3 regions of the Scopulibacillus cellulosilyticus genome follow, and region 1 is predicted to be linked to each of the others. Evidence: riboswitches for the same ligand, from Rfam matches in the RefSeq annotation. Region 1 holds a riboswitch; each other region holds the start of a gene.
The links. Region 1 has a riboswitch for thiamine pyrophosphate ahead of thiW (energy coupling factor transporter S component ThiW). Riboswitches for the same ligand answer to the same signal wherever they lie in the genome.
Positions count from the first base shown of each region.

Region 1 (5,100 bases):
GTTGCCGGAAAAGTAGTGCGGTTGGCGAACCTTTCAGTGCCCTTTGAAGGGCTGGCCAGTAACAGAGGCTTTCAGCCGCAGAGCAAACCACCCGTTTTCACGGGTGGTTTTGATTAATGGTTATTTATACTTAATTTAGGTTCAGGATAATTATTTTAATAAATATATTAATAAATAGTAGTCTTTGTGAATTTAAAAATCAGTGATGAGCATAAATTTTCGAATGAACTAAAGCATCTAAAATCTGATAATTGGCTTGTTCATTTTTATGAATAATAGATTGGTTCTTTGGATTAAAGGCATCCACGGGTGACACAGGCCATTCCCCGCAAATATCAATACCGGCGACATGTTTAAAAGCGGCGACTGAAGTGATGATTCGAATCAAATCCTTCAGAGTCATATGTCCTTGATCCCAGTTAGTTTCAGCATAGGCTGAATCGAGTACGTCTTTATCAATGCTGATATAAACAGTATCTGTTTGAATGAGTGAGAGAATGGTTTGCAGCTCGGTTAGCGGTAAATGTTCACTTGAAAAAATATGAATCTTATGCCGGAGTTGAGTTGGCAGATGACTGGGAAAGGAGGTATTTGGACCAATAATAATAGCTTTTTCCAGCAAGGGAAGGTTTAAAGCGGCATGATAGACCCATGAACCGCATGATAACAGCGAAGGTGCTGATCCCTCCATTAAGTCGGTGTGATGGTCAAGAAGTATTAACGTGAAAGGTTCCTGGATTTCTGATAGTAAGGCATAAGAGACATAATGGTAATTTCCGTTGCCTATCAGAGTAATCCCTTTTTCAGTGCGATCCTTTATGGCGTTTGTAATTTGATTTAATGAATCTGGTTCACAATAAAGGTTAGTATGTTTAATGTCATATAAGTCAATCCAGTTATGAGGAAAGTCTTGACACAACTGATTTTGAACAACATAACTGCCATCAAAATTTAAGAATGTAATGTCATGATGCAATAACCCCATAACACACTCACTTCCTTTCAAAAAAGTAGAATGCAAGGAATGCTTTATTAATACTATTTTAAATCTATTCACAAGAGATGCAAATATTTTGACTTATTAACATTATCCATGTTATCCACAAGTTCAAGGGGTCTGACCCCTTTACTTGAAAAGAGCGGGCTTATGTGTTACTTTTAATCTGAAAATAATTAAATATATGATAGCACTGGGGGAGCTGGATAAGGCCGGCTGAGAGTAAGACCTGCAAAGTCTTAGACCCTTGAAACCTGATCTGGATCATGCCAGCGTAGGGAAGTCGCGGTTCTTTGTATGTATATTAAAAGGCGCAAATCCTATTCTGGGAGTTGTGCCTTTTTTACATAGCTTCGGAATACACTTCGATCTTTTCACCTGATTAGTTCCTCTAGTGCGTTAAGAAGGAGGCAGTCGCCGGTGTCTGCTCGTAAATTAACGTTTTCAGCACTGTTTATTGCCATCGGAACATTGACAAGCAATATGATCTTTATTCCGATCGGCATGTCTAAAATAACGCCCATCCAACACATTATTAATGTCTTATCAGCGGTTGTTCTTGGTCCCGGTTATGCGGTTGTCAATGCCTTTATGATTTCTTTATTAAGAAATTTACTCGGAACGGGCTCATTGTTAGCCTTTCCTGGCAGTATGATCGGTGCGTGTCTGGCCGGTGTATTGTATGTCATAACAAAAAGGAAAATATTTGCTGTTTTTGGTGAAGTCTTAGGAACGGGTATCATTGGAGCAATAGCTTCTTTTCCAATAGCCAAGTTTCTTCTCGGGCAAAATGTGGCAGCTTTCTTTTTCGTCGTACCGTTTTTAATGAGCACTGTTTGCGGCAGCTTGATTGCCTGGGTTGTGCTCACCGCTTTAGAGAAAAATCGTTCAATATCAAAATACTTTCCAATGAGGTGAAAATGATGAAAACAGTTTTAACAATAGCAGGTTCGGATTCCAGCGGCGGCGCCGGCATCCAAGCTGATTTAAAAACTTTTTCAGCACACGGCGTTTATGGAATGAGCGTGATTGCCGCAGTAACAGCGCAAAATACACAGGGTGTGCTGGCTGTTGAAGATATTTCTCCAGATATGATAGGTAAACAAATTGATGCAATTTTTACCGATATCCCGGTCCATGCCGTGAAAATTGGCATGGTATCAGACAATGCATCTATTAAAATCATTGCCGATAAACTTAAAATCTATCAGCCGGAATATATCGTTCTTGATCCGGTCATGGTTTCTAAAAGCGGTTATGATTTATTGAAGCCGGAAGCAAAACAAGCGCTAATAGAAGAATTACTGCCTTTAGCGACAGTGATTACACCGAATTTAAAAGAAGCAGGTGTCCTGATAGATCAATCTATTACCGACCTGCAAGAAATGGAACAAGCAGCGGAAAAAATTTATAACTTTGGACCTAAGGCAGTCCTTATTAAAGGCGGACATTTAGAAGGCGAGCCGGTGGATGTTCTTTATGACGGGAACTCGTGGAAGCATTTTAACGGCAAAAGAATTAACAAAAATAATACTCACGGAACCGGATGCACGCTGTCTTCAGCCATCGCCGGCAACCTCGCAAACGGACATACACTGGAAGAGGCTGTTTTAAAAGCCAAGACTTATATAGAAGGCGCAATTGACCATGGATTAGCCATCGGCAAAGGCGTTGGACCGACGAATCATTTATATCAATGGTTTCCGGAGACAAGCGTTATTGACTAAAGAGAGGGGCTTCTGTTATGGATCAAATCTATGAACTTTTTAATAAAATAAAAGATAAACAACCGCTCGTCCACCATATTACTAATAGTGTAACAATTAATGACTGCGCAAATGCTACCTTGGCTTTAGGAGGGCGCCCGGTCATGGCGGACAGCTCGAACGAAGCGGCTGAGATGGCGGCGCAATCATCTTCTCTTGTCATAAATATAGGCACTTTGGCGGAAGAAACTGTCGAATCGATGTTAAAGGCAGGAAAGGCAGCTAATGAAAAAGGGATTCCTGTCATCTTTGACCCTGTTGGTGTTGGAGCAACCGCTTTTCGCAGCGACTCAGCGAAGAAAATTCTTGCTAATGTTGATTGCTCTATTATTTGCGGGAATATGTCTGAGATTAGAACGTTAGCCGGATTGCCTTCAAGCGGACAAGGGGTTGATTCAGGCGACAGCATGGAAGGGGCTGAAGCTTTAGCCAAGAAACTTGCCAGCGAGCTAAAAGCGACAATTGCTATTACAGGGGCGATTGATGTCGTATCAGACGGTGAGCATACTGTTCGTATTCAAAACGGCCATCCAATGCTTGCAAAGCTTACAGGAACCGGGTGTATGACGAATTCATTGATCGGGGTTTATGCAGGAACGGATAATAAACCGTTCGAAGCCGCTGCGGCAGGTATTTTAACCATGGGACTTGCCGGTGAAACGGCTCATCAAAACTTAAGAGCAAATGAAGGTACGGGGATGTTCAGAGTCCGTTTGTTTGATGCGTTCTCAACCTTGACTGTTGAAGATCTTAAGAAAGGGGCACGTATCAATGGCTAATCAAAATGTAGACTACCGTGTGTATTTAGTAACGGAAAACTATGATTCCGGGCACCACAATCAGTATATGAAAAAGATAAAAGAAGCCCTTGACGGCGGGATTAGCCTATTGCAGCTAAGGGCAAAGCATGAATCATCTAAAGTGTTTTACGAGCTCGCAAAAGAACTCAGGGACACGGCGGCTTCTTACCATGTTCCATTGATTATTAATGATCGTGTTGATATCGCTCTTGCTCTTGATGCTGACGGTATTCATGTGGGGCAGGATGATCTTCCGGCAAGTATTGTCAGGGAAATTATCGGACCGGATAAAATTTTAGGCGTTTCCTGTTCAACTGTTGAAGAAGCGGTAAAAGCAGAACAAGATGGTGCAGATTATCTTGGTGTCGGTTCAGTCTTTCGAACAAAAACAAAAGGCGATGCGACGCTGATTGAACTTGATGAACTCACTCGTATCAAAGAAAAAGTATCAATTCCGGTTGTCGCTATCGGCGGGATTACACAAGATAATGTAAAAGAACTCCTTGATCGCAATGTCGATGGTGTTGCTGTAGTTTCAGCCATTCTTTCGCAAACGGATGTTAAAAAAGCAGCAGAAAAATTGAATGATAAAATGAAAAAGGCAGGAAGTCTATTATGATGACTTCCTGCCTTTTTCTTATCTCAATTTTACTTCTTATTGATAGTTTACAACAGCTGGTGATGGATCCAGCCGTAAAACCTGTTTCGGAGAAAGAAGCGGCTGATCTTCATGATAGAAGAGCTTAAATCCTCCGTACTGGTTCGTTTGTTCTGTAACCAGCTGATGGTATTTATATTTCTTATCTTTGGCTCTCCCGAAACCATCTGAGTTCTGAACGACTTCAACATGTTTAGTCGGTTTTATAAGCGATTTATTTTTGATGATGCCTTTTTGAAATTCGTGTACCATGACAATCTTATCCGGCAAGTTATCCTTTTTTACAAGATTGTTTATGTATTTAATAGCTTTTTGTATGTTTGCGCCATTCACATGTCCGAGGTCCTCGCCCGGTACCTGCCCTTTTCCGACGTGAAATTCGGTATCTATGGCTAAATGGACATTCGGCATCTTAAGATAAGGTTCAAGTTCCTTGACTTCGTTCATAATCGAGTCTCGGCCAAGCTGAACGTCAAGGATTAATAATGCCTTGTTATCTTTAGCAAGTTTGGCGTAACGCTCAATGATTTCTTTTGAGGTATGAGAGATATAAAGTTTCTTTGGTCCTGGATCCCGCTGTGCAACTGAAGCGATCAGCTCAATTGTCGGAACAGCCGGCCGGGATGGATCAGCATTAGAATAGGCTTGAGCCTGTTTTTTAAGTTTCTTCATCATCTCTTCTGGAGAACTTTCACCTAGGACACCCATTTTATTAGAGATAGGCGTGCCATAAAAGGAAACAAGCCTGTATTTCTTAAGAGGGCCGTTGGATAAGTCCTTTTTACCTGCCATCAGCGTTTGTCCTAAAGGTACTTTTCTTTTGTGATTGGAATTTTGATCTTTTGATGATGCTTTTCCTTTCTTAGAGTCTGCAGAGAA
Region 1 covers NZ_JBHTCO010000017.1:13-5,112, forward strand. Annotated here, with positions in the region: gene ACFQRG_RS13090 (arginase family protein) at 200-985, opposite strand; TPP riboswitch at 1,183-1,296, shown strand; gene thiW (energy coupling factor transporter S component ThiW) at 1,418-1,915, shown strand; gene thiD (bifunctional hydroxymethylpyrimidine kinase/phosphomethylpyrimidine kinase) at 1,918-2,724, shown strand; gene thiM (hydroxyethylthiazole kinase) at 2,742-3,542, shown strand; gene thiE (thiamine phosphate synthase) at 3,535-4,182, shown strand; gene ACFQRG_RS13115 (hypothetical protein) at 4,219-5,100, opposite strand, start outside.

Region 2 (5,100 bases), on a different contig from region 1:
TCCCGACAATCTCATCCGGACCAATTGATCGTTATCGCCGGTTCGAAAAGGATATCGAACATACGCCGACGTCTGCGGAATATAAGGAACTTCTCTACCGCGGTATAAATCGTATTATTCAAGGGTTCCTTTACAAATTCATTATCGGGTACCTTATTAATCAGCATATCCTAATGTCCGGGTACCTCAAACAAGATACGTTCTTGAGTATTGTCATCTATATGTATGCCTACAGTATGTACCTGTTCTTTGATTTTGCCGGCTACAGTAATTTTGCTATTGGCACAAGTTATTTACTCGGGATTAAGACCCCTGAAAACTTTAATAAGCCGTTTCTTAGCCGTAACATCAAGGATTTCTGGAATCGTTGGCATATGACATTATCTTTTTGGTTTAGAGATTATATTTTTATGCGGTTTGTATTTACGATGACCAAAAAGAAAGTATTTAAAAACCGTTACACAACATCCTATATAGGGATTTTTATAAATTTCTTCGTTATGGGATTGTGGCACGGACCTTTTCCGCACTATATTGTTTATGGCTTGCTTCACACCTTTTATTTTATCTTTTTTGATGTATTTGAGCGGAAAAACAAGAAGCATAAATTTTGGCCGGACAATAAGTTGACGCATGTCTTATCTGTTGTGATTACATTTAACTTTGTATGTTTTAGCCTTCTTATTTTCTCAGGAAGACTATTCACTTAAAAAAGGATGTTCAAAAAAGTCCGGGAAACATTGCAGGCGAATTTCTTCGTTGCGTTGCCACTGCGGTCCTCACGTGCCGGGCAATTCTAAGATGTACCTGTGCTCCTGCGCTGCAGCATATTCACAGAGGCATCTCCGACTTCTCGTCGCAACTCGTAGTGTTTCGAGAAGTATCGCTCGTCGATCCGGTCCTCGTGGACTGCCGCGCCTCGAAATTCCGACGCACAGGACGTGCTAGTACTGGCGTTGTCACATGGACGCGACGTTTTTAGCCAGTGTTGGCCCTGTTTGTCCTCCCTTTTGAACACCATTAAAATATAGAACTTTTCATTGAAAAAGGAGACGTATAACAATGGCTGAATTTAAAGAACAAGTATTAGATATTCTTGAAGATGTTTGTGAAAACGATATTGTTAAGGAAAATCCTGATGTAAAAATATTTGAAGATGGCATTTTGGATTCCTTTGGAACTGTCAATCTTTTAGTCGAAATTGAAGATAAACTAGGCATTCCGGTATCGATTTCCGAATTTGATCGCGAAGAATGGGCGACACCTAACCTTATTATTAATAAGTTGGCTGAAATGAAATGAAAAAACCGAGGTATGGCCCATTAATCTTGGCCATCATCATTTTCCTTGCCTTATTGTTTACGCCGGGCAGTGTACAGCATGCGCTTATAAGCAATAAGAAGGTAAACCAGGCGGCAACGAGCTTGGATCCAAATATGTTTCAAGGTATAGCCCTGCAACAAAAAGCAATGGATGATAAAAAATATCTTCCTATTTATGGGTCATCTGAACTTTTGCGTTTAGATCCTTTCCACCCGTCTAACTATTTTAAAGTCAATCCTGACGGGTTCACCCCATTTCTAGTCGGGCGCGGCGGTATGCAGTCACTCGTTCACTTTTTGAACTTTGCATCCATGTCAAATGACCTTAAAAATAGGAAAATTGTCTTTATCCTATCCCCGCAATGGTTTGCTCAACAGGGGTTGGATAGAAAGCATTTTGATCCAAACTTTTCAAAACTGCAGGCCTATGATTTCGTATTTAACAAAAACATAGACCCTTCATTAAAGAAACGCGCTGCCAGGCGGTTACTGCAATTTAAATTTATTAGAAAAGATAAGAATCTGGCTTATTTATTAAAAGGAATCGGTTATAGTAATCAGACAAATAAATTGAAGCTGTTGGGCGAGAAGGCGTATGGAGAATTTGACTATAGGGTGCTCATGTGGAGAGATACGATAAAATCTTTCTCTGTTCATCCCCATCATCCTAATGTTGATCCAAGCTTAAAAAATCTTTCTTGGAAACAGCTCCGTCATCGCGGCGATTTAATGGGTGAAAAAGACAGTACTTCTAACACTTACGGTATTAACAATCATTATTGGAAGAAAATAAAACCTAAATATAGTCATCTAAAGGGATATAGAAAGCATGAAAGGTATTATCATTCACCTGAGTACGGTGACTTGCAGCTTGTGCTGGACTTATTAAAAGAAAAACATGCAAAAGCAATGTTTATCTCTGTTCCAGAGAATGGCCGCTGGTACGATTATGCCGGGGTCCCTAAGAAGACGCGGCAATACTACTATGCCAGAGTCCGCAAGCAAGTAGAAAAGGCTGGTTTTCCGGTGGCGGATTTCTCAAGCCATGAATATGACAAGTACTTTTTAAAGGATACAATGCATCTCGGCTGGAAGGGCTGGGTTTACGTTGATCAAGCGATCAAAAAATTCTACGACAGTCCTAATGGAAAATTATAAAAACGGTGCCTGCTGGCACCGTTTTTAAACTTATGATGATCATTAAGAAACGTCAAAAGTCATCCATTATTAAAATAAAAACCCGAAAAATATTCATTTGATATAAAAAGTTTGACGAATTTTAAACATAGGTGTACGATACAGAAAAAAAGAAAAGTCACCACTAGGGGAGCTTTAAGCTGAGAGAAGTGATTCGACCCTTTGAACCTGATCTAGTTAACACTAGCGTAGGGAAGTGGCGTGGATTTATATTTATACAGTTTGTATATATTGAAGCCACCCGCTTGCCGGGTGGCTTTTTTTGATGGGAGGATATTTTATGCAACAAAAGATAGAAACGGAAGAACAACTTTCGGATAACTCAGGAATAGTCACAGTTGGTTTGGAAGAAAAATTATCACCGGTTCGAGGATTTTTATATGGTTTGCAGCATGTCTTTGTTTCAAACGTTTGGCTTGATCCTGTGTTTGTGACTGCGATGATCGGGCTGTCGTTTGCCTTAGCCGCAAACATGGTGAATGCCATTTTTATTGCAGCGGGCTTGGTCACGCTTGTACAGGCAACACGGCTTGTACGATTACCTGTTGTTCAAGGTCCGTCGGCCGCTTTTGATTCACTTATGATATCTGCCGGAAAAGCTAACGGATTGGCAGCTGCCGGCGGGGGGATTGTGTTAAGCGGAATCATCATTTTTATATTAGCTATTACGGGCTTGCTTGGGAAATTGAAATCTTTTTTTACAGCAGTCGTATCCGGTTCAGTGATTTTAATTGTCGGCGTTGCACTATCCGGCTTTACACTGTCACTTTATTTAGGAGGGGACCCGGGATCGAAAACTTTTCTTGATGGAAAAACGCTGACAATCTCAGTTGCTACTTCATTAATTGTCCTGTTTTTATCTGTATTTGGGACAGGCATGCTTCGTTCGTATTCTTTTCTCATCGCTCTAGTTGCCGGTGATGTTATCGCATTTTTGCTTGGGGAAGTTAATTTTTCTAAGGTCGCAACAAGCGGTTGGTTTGGATTGCCCCATATACTTCCTTATGGTGCGCTTAAATTTGACTGGGTCTCATTTGGGACATTTTTCTTTGCGTATATTGTGGCAGTATTTGAAGCTATGGGTGTTTATCATGCTGCGGCAGAAATGGTGAACGCCCCGTTAGATAACAAACGGATTCGAAAGGGATTTGCCGGTGAATCGATTGGTTCAATCATTTCAACGCTTATCGGCGGTTTCCCGACGACAGGATTTGGCCAAAATGTCGGTTTGATCCGATTAACGGGCGTCGGCTCACGGCATGCGGTTAAGGCAGCCGGGATTATCTTTCTTGTACTTGGTTTTATTCCTAAGGCGGGAGCGATGCTTGCTGTGACGCCTGACGCTGTTGTTGGCGGGATCTTTTTGCCGGCGGCTGCATCGCTTATTTTTACGGGTATTAATATTCTTGGAAAAATGAAGAAAACTGAAGCGAATTTCATGATTGCAGGCTTGTCGATTTTATTATCCATCGCGCTCCCAAACTATTTTACCAATGTTCATGGTTTCTTAGGGAAATTCCTTAGCAACACGATTTTAGTAGGTGCCGTTACTGCTATTTTGCTGCAATTAGTGTTAGTCAATATTCCTAGCTGGTTGGGGATAAATAAAGAAAGAGGGAAAAATAATGAGGAAAGAATCTAAAGAAATAACCGAACAAATCTTAACTTTTATTGAGGAGTCAAATGAAGAAGAATCACGATTCAATGAGCTGGCTCTAAAACTATTTACCTATCAATTTAAGTTTAATCTTCCTTATAAGAAGTTTTGCCAAAAGCGAAGGAAAACCCCGCTGACAGTAAAAAATTGGAGGGAAATACCGGTTATACCAATTCAAGCGTTTAAAGAGCTTGTGCTGTCTTGCGAACCGGCTGAAGAGGCTGAGGCCGTTTTTATGACAAGCGGAACAACAAATGCTGAAAAACGCGGAAAAAATCATCATCCTTCTTTGCAAGTCTGGGATGCTTCAATGATGACCGGCTTTAAACAGTTTGTCGTCCCTGATGGAAAAAAGAGAGCCATTTTTGTTCTTTCACCGGGAGAAGATTTGAATAAAAACTCATCGTTGTCACGGTATTTAACAATGGCGGTAAAACATTTCGGCAATGAAAACAGCCGGAATTTCTTTAATAAAGACGGGCTGGATATGAATAGTTTGGTAAAGGCACTTAAGGAAAGTGAAGAAAGGAAAGAACCCGTCATGCTAATGGGAGCTTCCTTTGCTTATGTGCATTTTCTTGATTACTGCAAGGAGCATGGCAACCGGTTTAAACTTGCATCCGGCAGCAGGCTGTTTGACACGGGAGGTTTTAAAGGTCAATCCCGTGAGGTAAAAAAAGAAGAGCTCTATTTATCCTTCGAGGAAACATTCGCTATCAGTCAAAAAGATTGCATTAACATGTACGGTATGACCGAATTAAGCTCGCAAATTTACGATCAAAAATTTGTGTTCCGTGACCGGCTGAATACGAAAATGTCCAGCGCTTCCTGGTTAAAGACGCTTGTCCTCCATCCTGAAACGCTTGAACCGTTAAAAGACGGTGAAATTGGAATTCTTGCTCATTATGATCTGGCAAACTGGAA
Region 2 covers NZ_JBHTCO010000014.1:76,862-81,961, forward strand. Annotated here, with positions in the region: gene dltB (D-alanyl-lipoteichoic acid biosynthesis protein DltB) at 1-710, shown strand, start outside; gene dltC (D-alanine--poly(phosphoribitol) ligase subunit DltC) at 1,063-1,302, shown strand; gene dltD (D-alanyl-lipoteichoic acid biosynthesis protein DltD) at 1,299-2,480, shown strand; TPP riboswitch at 2,636-2,731, shown strand; gene ACFQRG_RS11690 (solute carrier family 23 protein) at 2,800-4,161, shown strand; gene ACFQRG_RS11695 (LuxE/PaaK family acyltransferase) at 4,145-5,100, shown strand, end outside.
Region 2: linked by a shared signal. The riboswitch ahead of ACFQRG_RS11690 (solute carrier family 23 protein) and the one ahead of thiW (energy coupling factor transporter S component ThiW) in region 1 are both predicted to bind thiamine pyrophosphate.

Region 3 (5,100 bases), on a different contig from region 1:
TTAACAAAAGAGGGGATACTATTTCGGACAAAAAAATTAAAAGGAGAAGGTCAAGATGGCTTTCAGGAGATTGTAATTTATCAATTTACAGAAGGTGGATATGAGAAAGCCAAGGCTTACAAGAAATTAGTAAAGCAAGATCTTGACCGGAGCCAGCAGATGATTAACAAAATATTAAGGGATAATTATTAAAAGTCTCTAGTCTTGGTACAAATCCCTTTTTAATATAAATAGCTGATCAACGTTTAAAATGGTGGAAATATTTCATTTATTATAAGGTCTTTTTAAATTTATAAAATATTCAATATTCATATAGGCAAACCGTTAATAAAACGATATAAATAATAGTATAGATGACTATTTTAAAAGGGGTGGGTTGATTGTATCATAAAGCAGATATTATTATTGTCGGGGGAGGGGTAATGGGTTCCAGTGTTGCCTATAATCTTTTAAAAGACGGTTATGAAGGCAAGATTATTCTTTTTGAGAAAGACAGGCTTTATGAATTTTCATCAACTCCCAGAAGCGCCGGCGGTCTTCGCCAGCTATATACAACAGCGATTAATATACAAATCAGCCGCTACAGCCTGCAAGTCTATCAAACCTTTCCTGAAGATATGGCTGTTGATGGTGAGAATGCTGAAATCGATTTTAAAAAGAGAGGCTATTTGTTTCTGGGGACAGAGGGTATGATTGATAGCTTTAAAAAGCAATTAAAGCTGCAAAACGCTTACGGTGTACCTTCTGAATTACTTGATAAAATGGGTCTTCTCGACATTATTCCTGAACTTAATGTTGAAGATTTAGCCGGCGGCCTTTATTGCTCTGAAGATGGCTACCTTGATCCTTATTCTGTGATGCAGGGCTATGTCAAGAAAGCTAAAAGTCTGGGAGCGGAATACATTTATCAAGAAATCGATCACCTGATCATTAATAATAATAAGGTTAATGGCGTGTGTTCAGCGGATGGTACTGAGTATCATGCGCCTGTCGTCATTAACTGTGCAGGCGCTTGGGCATCTTTTTTAAGTGAAAAGGCCGGTCTTCCAATTCCCGTCGTTCCATTAAAAAGGCAAATTTTCCAATTTAATACAGAAACCCCTTTGGAAAATAAATTACCGCTGACAATTGATCCGACAGGCGTTTATTTCCGCCATGAAGGGGAAACATTAATTTGCGGTTTTTCTGAAGATATAGAACCCGGTATTGATTTTACTTGGAAACGATCCTATTTCATCGAAAAGCTATGGCCTGTACTTGCCGAACGTATCAGCAATTTTGAAAGAATAAAATTAGAAAAAGGTTGGGCAGGGTTATACAGCTTTAATACAAAGGATCAAAATGCGATTATAGGAGAGCATCCTCAATGCCAAGGCTATTATTTAGCTTGCGGTTTCAGCGGCCATGGCATGCAGCAGGCGCCTGCTGTCGGTAAGGGGCTGTCAGAACTGATTAGAAAAGGACGGTATGAAACGATTGACTTGAGTCCATTAAGAGTCGAGCGGTTTGCGGAAAACGACTTGGTCATTGAAGGAGCAATTGTTTAAACAGCAATTTATGTAATCGCTGACATCGTTCCCGCCGTATGAAGCTGGATTATGAATTAGGCATATTGAACCATTTTCAATCATAGAAGTATAGGTTATAGTTAGAGCATGGAAAATTAAATATACTTTTAACTAGGGGTGTCCAAAAAGCTTGGGCTGAGAGAGAAGCGCGACGATGTTTCTTGACCCTCGGGACCTGATCTGGTTCATACCAGCGTGGGAAAGTTAATTTTGCGACTATGATAAACTTATAAATTTGAGTTTACTAGCCGGGTCCTGTCAATTGGATCCGGCTTTTTTCATGTTGGATATTACGTTCCGGATCTCGTCCTTAACAAAATCATAACATTTTGAAAAGGAGAGATTTTCAATGGCAAACAGCTCTGTTAATGAAATGAACATTTCGATCATGTCTAATTTTTCCGGCAGTAAAAAAGTATACATAGAAGGGTCAAGGCCAGATCTCAAAGTGCCAATGCGTGAAATTGAGCTAAGTCCTACAACCGGCACTTTTGGCAATGAGGAAAACCCTCCCGTACGCGTCTATGATACAAGCGGACCGTATACCGATCCCGATTATTCTGTAGATATCAGAAAGGGGTTACCGGCTTTACGAAGAAAATGGATATTAGAGCGCGACGATGTTGAAGAATACGAGGGACGTGAAGTCAAACCGGAGGATAATGGCTATAAAAATCGGAATAAACAAACAAGCCGCGAGCATTATCAATCATTAAAGCGAGAGCCATTACGCGCAAAAGAAGGGAAAAATGTAACCCAATTACATTATGCCCGAAAAGGTATCATTACTCCGGAAATGGAGTTCATTGCAATAAGGGAAAATGTCTCAGCTGAATTTGTCCGCGACGAGGTTGCCAGCGGCCGCGCCATTATTCCAGCCAACATTAATCACCCAGAAAGCGAACCGATGATTATTGGACGGAATTTTCATGTAAAGATTAATGCCAATATTGGCAATTCTGCGGTTACTTCATCAATTGAGGAAGAAGTTGAAAAAATGACATGGGCAACTCGATGGGGCGCAGATACCATGATGGACCTTTCCACAGGTAAAGACATTCATACAACAAGGGAATGGATTATTCGTAACTCACCAGTCCCGGTTGGAACAGTCCCTATTTATCAAGCACTTGAAAAAGTAAACGGTGTTGCTGAAGATCTTACTTGGGAAGTGTACCGTGATACATTAATCGAGCAAGCTGAACAAGGCGTCGACTACTTTACTATTCATGCTGGTGTTCTTCTACGCTATGTACCGCTAACTGCAAAACGTGTGACAGGAATCGTTTCCAGGGGCGGATCAATTATGGCGCAATGGTGCCTATATCATCATAAAGAAAGCTTTCTTTATACTCATTTTGAAGAGATTTGTGAGATTATGAAAAAATATGATATAGCTTTCTCGTTAGGTGATGGGTTGCGCCCTGGTTCAATTGCCGATGCTAACGACGAGGCGCAATTTGCAGAACTGGAAACATTAGGCGAGTTAACAAAAATCGCCTGGAAACATGATGTTCAAGTCATGATCGAAGGGCCGGGTCATGTACCTATGCACCTTATTAAAGAAAATGTTGATAAACAAATGGAAATATGCCAAGAAGCGCCGTTTTATACACTTGGGCCGCTGACAACGGATATAGCGCCGGGTTACGATCACATCACATCGGCCATCGGTGCTGCGATGATTGGCTGGTACGGTACAGCGATGCTTTGCTACGTCACTCCGAAGGAACATCTTGGTCTGCCAAATAAAGATGATGTGAGAGAGGGAGTGATTACCTATAAAATAGCTGCTCATGCCGCTGACCTTGCAAAAGGGCATCCAGGAGCAAAAAATCGTGATGATGCCCTGTCTAAAGCACGTTTTGAATTCCGTTGGCGTGATCAGTTCAATTTATCTCTCGATCCTGAAAAAGCATTAGAATACCACGATGAAACATTGCCGGCTGAAGGGGCGAAAACCGCGCACTTTTGCTCAATGTGCGGCCCTAAATTTTGCAGCATGAGAATTTCACAAGATATAAGAGAGTATGCAAAAGAAAAAGGCCTTGATACACAATCAGCAATAGAAACAGGGCTAAAAGAAAAGGCAAAAGAATTTAAAGAAGCAGGAGGTACCTTATATAAGGAAGTGTAATGCTAAGGAGGGTACTTTCTATGAATAATCACGCAGAAATCATTTTAACAAAGATTCAAGGTTTAGAAAAAGAGATTAACAAATTAAAAGGGGAACTAAAATCTGTTCAGCAGCACTGTGAACATCAATTTGAAAATACTGCCCTTTTTAAGACGTGCATTAAATGTAAATATGTAGAACCATTATATTATTAATAAACCTAAAGCCGATGTTTCCATTTATTTGGAACATCGGCTGTTTTTTTAGGTAAATAAAAGGCATTAAAATTTTTAGTCTAAATCAAATAGACGCATCCGGTAAGCGTTCATAGCCGTTTTCCCGAGTTCATTAAGAAAACGATAATTGCCGACGGCCCCGACAATCGCTCCAAAACCGGGTATGATTTGCAATAGTTTAACAAGATCAATATAATCGCGATAATCTTGTTGAAACTCTTGCCAATCAAGTTCTTCAATCGTTGAGTAATGGCTGACTGTTTCCGGCCAATTTTTTAACTTTAAGAAAGCTGCCATTCGTTTTTTATCATTAGAAAAAGCGACCTGGAAAACGTGCAGGACATATAAACGTTCCCGGTAATCTTTAACGTCAAATCCATAAATGCTTGCCACTTCATATAAAAATTTTATTTTCAACGTTAACAGCATTGGAAAATCCGCCAACCCCCACCAAAGGCCGCCTGCACCTGTCCCGGCACCTTCAATAGTTGCTAATCTTTTATAATTAGTTATGATTTGTTTAACTAATTCTTCCCGCTTATATAGAGACATTTCCTTAATCGGTGATTGTTTTGTAGTAATTTCCGATCCAAACATGACAGTCTTTACGACGCCTTTAACACTTTTTGTAATGACATCATGAACCTTCTGGGGAATTTTATCATTAATCTTCTTCTGAACGGAATTCGCTGCCCGGCTGAAGGCTGAAGAGCGTTTCATCATTTTTTTCTGCCAATCAAAGCATTCCTTGCGGGCAAGTTGTTCGTAATCCATGCACAAACATCCTTTAATTGATATGTCTTATTTTATATTATAAATGATCAGCCTTATTATGTTTAGCACACCGCTTAACAATAATAATTTTCAACACTATAAGTATATAAGGCTATAGAGCATTCCCATTTGCTTCTAATACATGTTATAATCAGCTAGATATTACTTTTGGAGGAATCGATACAATTGATTACAGTAAATAATGTGAGTTTAAGATTTGGAGACCGCAAATTATTTGAAGATATTAACATTAAATTTACACCAGGCAATTGTTATGGACTTATCGGGGCTAATGGCGCTGGTAAATCTACTTTTTTAAAAATTTTATCAGGGGAAATGGAATCACAGACCGGAAACGTTTCTATTACACCCGGCGAACGCTTGGCAGTGCTCAAACAAGATCACT
Region 3 covers NZ_JBHTCO010000005.1:270,745-275,844, reverse strand. Annotated here, with positions in the region: gene ACFQRG_RS07860 (Replication termination protein) at 1-192, shown strand, start outside; gene ACFQRG_RS07855 (NAD(P)/FAD-dependent oxidoreductase) at 381-1,547, shown strand; TPP riboswitch at 1,672-1,787, shown strand; gene thiC (phosphomethylpyrimidine synthase ThiC) at 1,918-3,705, shown strand; gene ACFQRG_RS07845 (serine protease) at 3,726-3,899, shown strand; gene ACFQRG_RS07840 (EcsC family protein) at 3,975-4,694, opposite strand; gene ACFQRG_RS07835 (ABC-F family ATP-binding cassette domain-containing protein) at 4,881-5,100, shown strand, end outside.
Region 3: linked by a shared signal. The riboswitch ahead of thiC (phosphomethylpyrimidine synthase ThiC) and the one ahead of thiW (energy coupling factor transporter S component ThiW) in region 1 are both predicted to bind thiamine pyrophosphate.